Regions from separate parts of the Microbacterium sp. LEMMJ01 genome, predicted to be linked through region 3. Evidence: predicted binding sites of a transcription regulator. Region 3 holds the regulator's gene; each other region holds the start of a gene.
The links. The regulator LexA, encoded in region 3, represses DNA repair genes until DNA is damaged. The targets are predictions, from matches to a motif close to TCGAACANNTGTTCGA.

Region 1 (3,271 bases), on a different contig from region 3:
ATCGTCGCCATCTCGACCGACTGGGTCGACGGCTACCTCGCACGTCGCTACGACATCGTCAGCGACTTCGGCAAGCTCTGGGATCCGATCGCGGACAAGCTCCTCACCGGCGCCGGATTCGTCGGGTTGGCGATCCTGGGCGAGGTCTCCTGGTGGATCGTCGTGATCATCCTCGTCCGCGAGTGGGGGATCACCATCCACCGGCTGGTCGTCGCGAGCGAGCACGTTGTCGCGGCCGCCTGGATGGGCAAGATCAAGACGGCCTTCCAGGGCGTCGCCCTCGGCTGGGCTCTCCTGCCGCTGCACGTGTTCATCGGGCTCGGCCCGTGGACCGTCGTGACGACCGTCCTCATGGTCATCGTGCTCGTGCTCACCGTCGTCAGCGGGATCGACTACATCGTCGCGCAGGTGCGCGGCGCGCGTCAGAGCCGATGAGCGGCACGACGCCGGCCGAGGCTCTGGAAGCTCTGCGTGAGCGCGGCTGGACCCTCGGTGTCGCGGAGTCGCTCACCGGCGGTGCGGTGTGCGCGGCGCTCGTCGCGGTTCCCGGCGCCTCCGCGGTGCTCCTCGGCGGCATCGTCGCCTACGCCACCCCCGTCAAGCACACGCTGCTCGACGTCGACACCGACCTGCTGGAGCGATACGGGCCGGTGCACCCGGAGGTCGCGCGGCAGATGGCTGCCGGAGTGCGCGACGCCGTCGCGGTGGATGGTCTCCCCGCCGATGTCGGGGTGTCCACCACGGGGATCGCGGGCCCGGAGTCCCCGGATGGGCAGCCCGTGGGCACCGTCCACATCGGCGTGGTCACCCCGACGGTGAGCCGGACCCGACCGTTCCACTTCGAGGGGGACCGCGACGCGGTGCGAGCGCAGGCGGTCGCGGCAGTCCTCGATGTGCTGGCCGCTGCGCTGCGGGAATAGCGACTCCCCGCGTCATGTTGATACGGATGTGCTCACATTTAAACCACAGAGTGCAAGGGTAGATTCTGTGCAAGCCAGGAGGACTAGACTGGCCGTCTCTTCGAGGGAGACCTCGATTCACGAACTGCGGAGGAGGTTCCGATGATTCTTGTACGACAGGAGATCGGCGACGTGCTGAGGGACTTCCGTCTGCAGAAGGGGCGGACGCTCCGGCAGGTCGCGAGCAAGGCATCCGTCGCTCTCGGTTATCTCAGTGAGGTCGAGCGCGGACAGAAGGAGGCCTCGAGCGAGATCCTCGCCTCGGTGGCAGAGGCGCTCGACGTCCCCATCTCCACGATCATGCGCGAGGTCGGGGACCGCATTTCGGTGCTCGAAGGCATCCAGGTCTTCCCGGACGTCGTTCCGGACGACCTGGTCGCGTCCGTGGAGCCCGAGCTCTCGCTCCGCTGACACGCGGAGATCACCCTTATGCGACGCAGTGAGTTCCTGCGCGCCGTCGACGCCGAGTTCCATACCCGAGCCTCTTCTCTGGTGAATGACCTCGTGCTCTCCGGCATGGGGGGACGAACGGCGCTCGAGGCTCTCGAAGCCGGGGTACCTCCGCGCGACATCTGGCTCGCGCTCTGCGCCGACATGGATGTCCCCGAATCCCGTCGCCACGGCGTGGGGCGTCTGGAGCCGCGCGGCCGGTGACGGCGGCTTCCCGGGTGTGCGGAAGTCCGACACGCCGGACCGGCGTGTTGTCGAAAATCTGTTCGAACCAGGCGTAGTCTTCTGCACAAGTGGTCAGACGGTTCTGGTCCCCACGATCCGCGGCTCCTCGACGCAATGTCGGAGGCCCGCCGTACCGTGAGGTCCAGGCTGAAAAGCCATACGCCTTGTCGGAGAGTTCCTTCCGCCGGAAGAGCCGCGACAGCCTACAGGCGGCAGCACACGCGCAGAAGGAGCACACCATGCCATCACCCGCCGACCGCGAGAAGTCCCTCGAGACCGCCCTCGCCCAGATCGACCGCCAGTTCGGAAAGGGCTCGGTCATGCGGCTGGGCAGCGATGAGCGTGCCCCTGTGGCCGTCATCCCCACCGGCTCCATCGCCCTTGACGTCGCCCTCGGCGTGGGAGGTCTGCCGCGTGGCCGCATCGTCGAGATCTACGGCCCGGAGTCCTCGGGTAAGACGACGCTGACGCTGCACGCCATCGCCAACGCCCAGCGGGCCGGCGGTATCGCGGCATTCATCGACGCGGAGCACGCGCTCGACCCCGACTACGCCGCGAAGCTCGGCGTCGACATCGACGCCCTTCTCGTCTCGCAGCCCGACACGGGTGAGCAGGCTCTCGAGATCGCCGACATGCTCGTGCGCTCCGGTGCCATCGACCTCATCGTCGTCGACTCGGTGGCGGCCCTGGTGCCGCGTGCGGAGATCGAGGGCGAGATGGGAGACTCCCACGTGGGTCTCCAGGCCCGCCTCATGTCGCAGGCGCTGCGGAAGCTCACCGGTGGTCTGAACCAGACGAACACGACGATGATCTTCATCAACCAGCTGCGCGAGAAGATCGGCGTGTTCTTCGGCTCCCCGGAGACCACTGCCGGTGGTAAGGCGCTGAAGTTCTACGCCTCCGTGCGTATGGACATCCGCCGCATCGAGACGCTCAAGGACGGCACGGACGCCGTGGGTAACCGCACCCGCGTCAAGATCGTCAAGAACAAGATGGCCCCGCCCTTCAAGCAGGCGGAGTTCGACATCCTCTACGGCGTCGGCATCTCCCGCGAGGGCAGCCTGATCGACTTCGGCGTCGAGCACGGCATCGTCAAGAAGTCGGGATCGTGGTACACCTACGACGGCGACCAGCTGGGCCAGGGCAAGGAGAACGCGCGCACGTTCCTGCTCAACAACGCCGACATCGCCCTGGCGATCGAGAGTCAGATCAAGCAGAAGCTCGGTATCGGCGGCCCGGCCGCGGCTCCGGGAGCTGATGAGCTGGCCGAGCGTCGCCCGGCCTGATGAGTGACCAGCGTGGGGGCGATTCCGAGCGGATCGCCCCCATCATCCCTCTCTTCGGCGGACCCACGCGTGCGGAGCATCCGGCCGCAGGCGGTGCAGACGAGTCGTCGTCCGCGCCGCCTGCGCGGTCGGGGCCGCCCGCGGACGGGGCGGGACTCTGGCGCTCGACGTGGCACGAGCCCGCGTCGGCAGGGTCCCCGTCGGTCGACGACGGTTCTCCCAGCGCGAGGCACCCCGCCCGGGGTGCCGCGGCGCGGGCCGCTTCCCGAGGCGGGAAGACCACCACATTGCGCGCCGTCGGCGATGCGTCCCGATCGCCCGGAGGGGGCGAGAGCGCGGAGAACGGCCCCT
Region 2 (3,271 bases), on a different contig from region 3:
ATTCCGAGCAGCGCAGGGAGGCAGAGGAGCGCGACAGCGGCGAAGGTCGCCCGCCAGCTCAGCGCGGTGCCGAGGATGGCGCCCACAGGGACGCCGACGATGGTGGCGACGGTCGTCCCGGAGAGCAGCACCGCGAGCGCTCGTCCGGTGCGCTCGCGGGGGACGAGGAGGGTCGCCGTGCGCAGGGCGACGGCGAGGAAGCCGGCGTTCGCGAGGGCGCTGAGTACGCGCGTGACGAGCAGAAGCTCGAACAGGGACGTCACCGCGCCGACGGCATGGCAGGCGGCGAAGAGCACGAGGCAGGCGACGAGTGTGCGGCGTGGGGGCCAGCTGCGCGCGAACGCGGCCATGGCGGGTGCGCCGATGACCATGCCGACCGCGAAGGCGGAGGTGAGGAGGCCCGCCGTGCCGACCGGGACGTCGAGCTCGTGCGCGATCGCGGGGAGGAGTCCCGCGAGCATGAATTCGGAGGTGCCCATGACGAAGACCGCCAGGGCAAGGGCATAGAGGGGGAAAGGCATCGAGTGCTCCGAGGTGAGAGGGAAGAGGAATGCTTCTCGTCACCACGGTCAGCGCCCGGGTCACCGGCGCGCGCCCGCCGGCAGGGCGGACGAAGGGATCAGCGGTTCGCGGGGCTGACGGTGTGACCGGCAGCCCCCGACCTGTCTGATTCGGGGCTCGACATGCCCTCCACTCTAGGGCTGACGGCGGGAGACCACGGAGGTTCCTCGGCGAAGGTGACGGTGTGCGGAGGCGGCGGTCGGTCGATGTAGGTCCGGCCGGTGGGGCTCGTCCACTCCAGAACGCCGCCCGGCCCCTGCTCGACGTGCCACGGGGAGTGGTGTTTGAGCATGTGATGTCGTCGGCAGAATGTCGCCAGGTTGTCGTGCGCGGTCTCTCCGCCGAGCGCCGCATCGTGATTGTGATCGAGGTCGCACTTCCGCGGTGCGAGGCCGCAGCCCGGGAAGCGGCAGCGTTGATCGCGGGCCCGCAGGTGCCGGCGGAGGTTTTCGCTCGGGCGATATCGGTCGACGGCCAGCAGCGCCCCGCTGATCGGGTGGGTGAGCACCCGGTCCCAGCCGCTCGCCGCGCCGGCCAGACGGCGGGCCGTGGCCGGATCGATCGGGATGATCCCGTCCAGCTCGGCGGCGAGGATCCGAGTGCCCTCTGTCGTCCGTTCCTGCTCCCCGTGCATCAGCTCGCCGTGCATCAGCGTCAGCACCGGCACGGTGACCTCGACGCGCGCCCGAAGCTCCGAGAGCAGCCCCTCTTCCGAGTCATGGCCCGCCGGAGCGCCGGTCAGGACGAGGTCGGCGAGCAGATCCGCGCGCAGCTGATCCACGGTCCTGTCGTCGAGGATGCTCTCCTCCGCCTCCCGACGCCGTGCCTGCGCGTTCTCCTCCAGCACGGCATGCGCCATCTGGGAGAGCCGGTCGTACATCCCGTGCACGAGCGCCGCGGGGCCACGCGCGCCGAGCTCGGCCATGCCGTCCTCGAGATCGGTCACCCAGACGCGGCGCAGCTCCCTGGCGTCACGATGTCGCTCGACGAGGGTCCGCTCCCGGAACCGGTCGGCCAGTCGGCGCACGAGTCGGCGTATCCGGTTCGGAGATTCCGCAGCGGCCACCTCGATCGCCTCCGCCGCGAAACGCGAACGGTCGTCCGGGTCATGGAGGTGAGCCCCCGCCTCCACGATCACGCGTGCATGCGCGGCGCTGATCCGCCCGGCGCCCTGAGCCTCCCAGACGGCGGGGAACCGTTCGACCAACCAGGACGCATCGGACATCCGCCGCTCGATCGTGCGGTCGCTGACGCGCTGTGCGGCCCCGATCTCCGCGGCGACCGTGCGGATCGCCATGTCGCCGCCGTCCGGATGCCGAGCCTGCCGGGCGATGTCGACCGCCAGTCGCCCCGCCATCGCGAGCAGTCCGTCGCGGGCCGCCTGCATGCTGCTCAGCGTCTTCTCCGCCGCTTCCAGCCCCTCCACCAGATCGGCGAGCATCGCCATCTGGGAGTCGGTCGCGTCGAGCAGTGCGGGCATGACGGCAGTCCATCACCGACCACCGACATTCGAACGAAGATTCGAAGGATTCTGGCCGAAAGTCGTATCACGGAAGGATAACGACCGTGGTTGACTGGCTCCGTGCTCCTGAACGTCATCGAAGCCGGGGAGGGCGACCGCGTCGCCGTGCTGCTGCACGGCATGATGGGGTCCGCCGAGAGCTGGCACCGCGTGGTCCCGCTGCTCGTGGAACGCGGCTTCCGCGTGCTCGCGCTCGATCTGCCCGGCCACGGCCTCTCTCCGCGTGACCCGGAGCTCACGATCGAGACGGCGGCCGATGCCGTCGTCGCCACGCTCGCGCAGACGGCGCTCCCTCCGGGGGCAGGTTCCGCAGCGGGGGACGGGGCGGCCTCGCCGCTCGCCGTCGCCGTCGGGCACTCCTTCGGCGCCACCGTGCTCGCCGCCGCCGCGCCCCGCCTCGATCCGAGTCTCGCGGTCTACGTCGACGCGCCGCTCGCCCTCCAGGGCGGCCAGGACCGCGCCTCTCTCATCTCGCAGTACGAGCACGACCGCCGCGCGCGCATGTCGCCCGCCGAGCTCCGCCGGCTCCGGCCCTTCTACTCCGTCGACGATGCCACGGTCGAGGCGCGGGCGGCCGAGCGCTTCGATCCGCCGACCGCGGCCTCCGTCTCCTGCGGGGAGGACGGTCATTGGACCGCCGCCCCCGGCTCCATCGTCGTCCGCGCGGAACCCAGTGCCTGGGTCACCGACGAGGACGCGCGGCGGTTCGAGCATGGCGGGGTCACGGTGCGCAGCATCCCCGGGGCCGCTCACACCGTCTGGTACAGCCACTTCGAGGTCTTCACCGCCGCGCTGCCGGAGCTCTTCGCCCCGTCGCTGGTCTGACCGGGAGACCGTCCGACGCGGCGCGACTACCCTGGAGAGGACATGGCACATCTTCTCGGGGCCGAAGCCCTGCACCTCGAATACCCGACCCGCGTCGTCTTCGACGCCGTGACCCTCGGCATCGAGGAGGGCGACCGCATCGGCATCGTCGGCCGGAACGGCGACGGCAAGTCGAGCCTTCTCGGCATGCTCGCCGGCACGAAGCAGCCGGACTCCGGTCGGGTGACCGTCCGCGGCGGCACCCGCATCGGCGTGCTGGACCAGGCCGACACCCTCCCCGACGACATCACGATCGGCGCCGCCGTGGTCGGCGACATGGCCGAGCACGAATGGGCCGGTGACGCCCGCGTCCGCGACGTGATC
Region 3 (3,271 bases):
CGTACCAGGAGCGGGAGGAGGCGCAGAACGCCCTCGGCCTGCCGGCGCTGCCCCTGACGACGATCGGCTCCTTCCCGCAGACCGGCGACATCCGCCGCGCCCGCGCCCAGTTCCTCCGCGGCGAGATCCCCGAGGACGACTACGAGGAGTTCCTGCGCCGTGAGGTCGCCGCGGTCGTCTCCCTGCAGGAGGACCTCGGTCTCGACGTCCTCGTGCACGGTGAGCCGGAGCGCAACGACATGGTGCAGTACTTCGCGGAGAACCTCGACGGCTTCGCGGTCACGCAGCACGGATGGGTGCAGTCGTACGGCTCGCGAGCCACGCGCCCATCGATCCTCTGGGGAGACGTCTCGCGTCCCGCGCCCATCACGGTCGGCTGGTCGGCGTACGCGCAGTCGCTCACGGCGAAGCACATGAAGGGGATGCTCACGGGCCCCGTCACGATCCTCGCGTGGTCCTTCGTCCGCGACGACCAGCCGCTGGGGGAGACGGCGAACCAGGTGGCGCTCGCGCTCCGCGATGAGATCGCCGACCTGGAGGCCGCGGGCATCCAGGTGATCCAGGTCGACGAGCCGGCGCTCCGGGAGCTGCTCCCGCTGAAGCAGGCCGACCAGCCGGCGTACCTCGACTGGTCCGTCGCCTCGTTCCGTCTGGCCACGGGCGGCGCTGCGGCGGCGACCCAGGTGCACACCCACCTCTGTTACTCGGAGTTCGGCGTCGTGATCGACGCGATCCGTGCGCTCGACGCGGACGTCACGTCCATCGAGGCGGCCCGGAGCCGCATGGAGGTCGTCGCGGACATCGCCGAGGTGGGCTTCGACCACGGCATCGGCCCCGGCGTGTACGACATCCACTCGCCGCGCGTGCCCACCGTGGAGGAGGTCGAGTCCCTGCTGCGGCGTGCGGTGGAGGAGATCCCCCTCCGTCAGCTCTGGGTGAACCCGGACTGCGGTCTGAAGACCCGCGGATACGCCGAGACCACGGCGTCGCTGCGGAACATCGTCGAGGCCACGCGGCGCGTGCGCGAAGACGTGGTGGTCACCGCCTGACGCGGTCGTCCCCGGACACACGAAGGCCCTCCCGGTGCGCCCGGGAGGGCCTTCGTTCTCGTCTCACCGACGATGCGGTGACTCAGACGGCGCGCATGACCGCGACGACCTTGCCGAGCACGACCGCCTCGTCGCCCAGGATCGGCTCGAACGCGGAGTTGCGGGGGAGCAGCCACGTGTGGCCGTCGCGACGCCGGAGCACCTTGACGGTGGCCTCGCCGTCGAGCATGGCGGCCACGATCTCGCCGTTCTCCGCCGTGTTCTGCGAGCGCACGACGACCCAGTCGCCGTCGCAGATGGCGGCGTCGATCATCGACTCCCCGGAGACCTTGAGCATGAACAGGTCGCCCTTGCCGACGAGCTGCCGGGGGAGCGGGAAGATCTCCTCGACCTGCTGGTCCGCCGTGATCGGCACGCCCGCGGCGATACGCCCCACCAGCGGGACCAGGGCGGCATCGCCCACGGGGGTCGCCACGTCCGCCGGGTTCTCCGCGCCCGTGCCGGGAAGGTCGATGAGGACCTCCATGGCACGCGTCTTGCCCGGGTCGCGACGCAGGTAGCCGCTGAGCTCGAGCTGACCGAGCTGGTGGGTGACGCTGGACAGCGACTTGAGCCCGACGGCGTCGCCGATCTCGCGCATGCTCGGCGGATAGCCGTTCTGCGCGATCGAGGCCTGGATGACCTCGAGGATCGCCATCTGCTTCGGGCTGAGGCTCTTGCGACGGCGGGTGCGCGGCGCCTCGGACTCGAGGGCTGAGGTGTCGCTCATGGTGCTCCTTCACTGCGTGATCCGACGTGCCGCTTCGAATGTCGGTGGCCCGTGGTGGGGTGTCCTTATCGAAACCGTATCCGAGAAAAGCGCCGATCTGGAAGATCTGTTCGAGCGTGTCGGCTGATTCGCGGGGCGTGGTTTCGAAGACAGCTTGACAGATATTCGAACTCGAAGATATCTTCGGAACGTAGCTTCGCATCCACGGCTCCCGGCCGAGGCGCGGATGCGAAAGCTACGCCAACCTCCCCGGGCTCCGGCACCGGGACAGTAAGGAGCAGACATGAGCAGCATCAGCCTCAGCACCGCGACCGCCCTCCCGGCATCGGCCCGTCCGGCCACCCGGCTGCGGATCACGGCACGCGGCCGTCGCACTCTGCTCGCGCTCGCGTCCGTCCCGCTCGTGGCGGGCATCGCCTTCGCCGCCCTCAGCGGAGGCAGCGCGACCGCCTCCGGCGCGGATGCGCCGGCCGTCTCCGTCGAGACCGTCACGGTCATGCCCGGCGACACCCTATGGTCGATCGCGAGCAGCATCGCTCCCGAGGCCGACCCGCGGGATGTCATCGGTGAGATCACCCGCATGAACCTGCTGCGCGGCGGGGAGCTCCAGGTCGGCCAGGAGCTCGCACTGCCGGCGCGGTACACCGACTGACGCCGAGTCCTCCCGGCCGAATCGTCACGATGACCTCGGCTCTCCCTGCTCCTCTTAAGATGGGAAGGGTGACCTTCTCCCTCAACGATCTCCCGCTCCGCGACGATCTGCGCGGACTCACCCCGTACGGAGCGCCGCAGGCCCCGCTGCCGGTGGCGCTGAACGTCAACGAGAACACGCATCCGGTTCCCGACGAGGTCGCGAGCGACATCCTCGATGACATCGCCGTGGCGATCCGAGACGTGAACCGGTACCCGGACCGCGAGTTCACGACGCTGCGGGAGGCGTTCGCCGACTACCTGGGTCACGGCCTCACGCCGGAGCAGATCTGGGCGGGCAACGGGTCCAACGAGGTGCTGCAGCACATCTTCCAGGCGTTCGGCGGGCCGGGACGCACGGCCTTCGGATTCGCGCCCACGTACTCCATGTACCCGCTCATCGCGAAGGGGACGGGCGCGTCCTGGATCGCGGGCACCCGTCAGCCCGACTACACGGTCACCCCGGAGGAGGCGGCGCAGCAGGTGCGCGCGGCCGACCCCGACATCGTGATCCTCTGCTCGCCGAACAACCCGACCGGCACCCCGCTGGGGCTCGACGTCGTGGAGGCCGTCTACGAGGCGGCCCGCGGCGTCGTGATCGTCGACGAGGCCTACCAGGAGTTCGCGCCACGGGATGCGGCGTCGGCCCTCACCCTCCTGGAAGGACGGCCGCGCCTCGCCGTCTCCCGAACGATGAGCAAGGCCTTCGCCTTCGCCGGCGCCCGCGTCGGCTACCTCGCGGCCGACCCGGCGTTCATCGACG

Region 1: the regulator LexA is predicted to act here: its motif matches at 1,664-1,679, upstream of recA (recombinase RecA).
Region 2: the regulator LexA is predicted to act here: its motif matches at 2,071-2,086, upstream of B7W94_RS09185 (HNH endonuclease signature motif containing protein).

Annotation. Positions count from the first base shown of each region.
Region 1 covers NZ_NCTV01000035.1:283,766-287,036, forward strand. The annotation lists gene pgsA (CDP-diacylglycerol--glycerol-3-phosphate 3-phosphatidyltransferase) at 1-435, shown strand, start outside; gene B7W94_RS14630 (CinA family protein) at 432-920, shown strand; gene B7W94_RS14635 (helix-turn-helix domain-containing protein) at 1,062-1,370, shown strand; gene B7W94_RS14640 (DUF3046 domain-containing protein) at 1,389-1,613, shown strand; gene recA (recombinase RecA) at 1,874-2,920, shown strand.
Region 2 covers NZ_NCTV01000030.1:78,867-82,137, reverse strand. The annotation lists gene B7W94_RS09190 (Cmx/CmrA family chloramphenicol efflux MFS transporter) at 1-521, opposite strand, end outside; gene B7W94_RS09185 (HNH endonuclease signature motif containing protein) at 620-2,041, opposite strand; gene B7W94_RS09180 (alpha/beta fold hydrolase) at 2,144-2,908, shown strand; gene B7W94_RS09175 (ABC-F family ATP-binding cassette domain-containing protein) at 2,951-3,271, shown strand, end outside.
Region 3 covers NZ_NCTV01000007.1:30,733-34,003, forward strand. The annotation lists gene metE (5-methyltetrahydropteroyltriglutamate--homocysteine S-methyltransferase) at 1-1,049, shown strand, start outside; gene lexA (transcriptional repressor LexA) at 1,132-1,818, opposite strand; gene B7W94_RS00315 (LysM peptidoglycan-binding domain-containing protein) at 2,102-2,470, shown strand; gene B7W94_RS00320 (histidinol-phosphate transaminase) at 2,530-3,271, shown strand, end outside.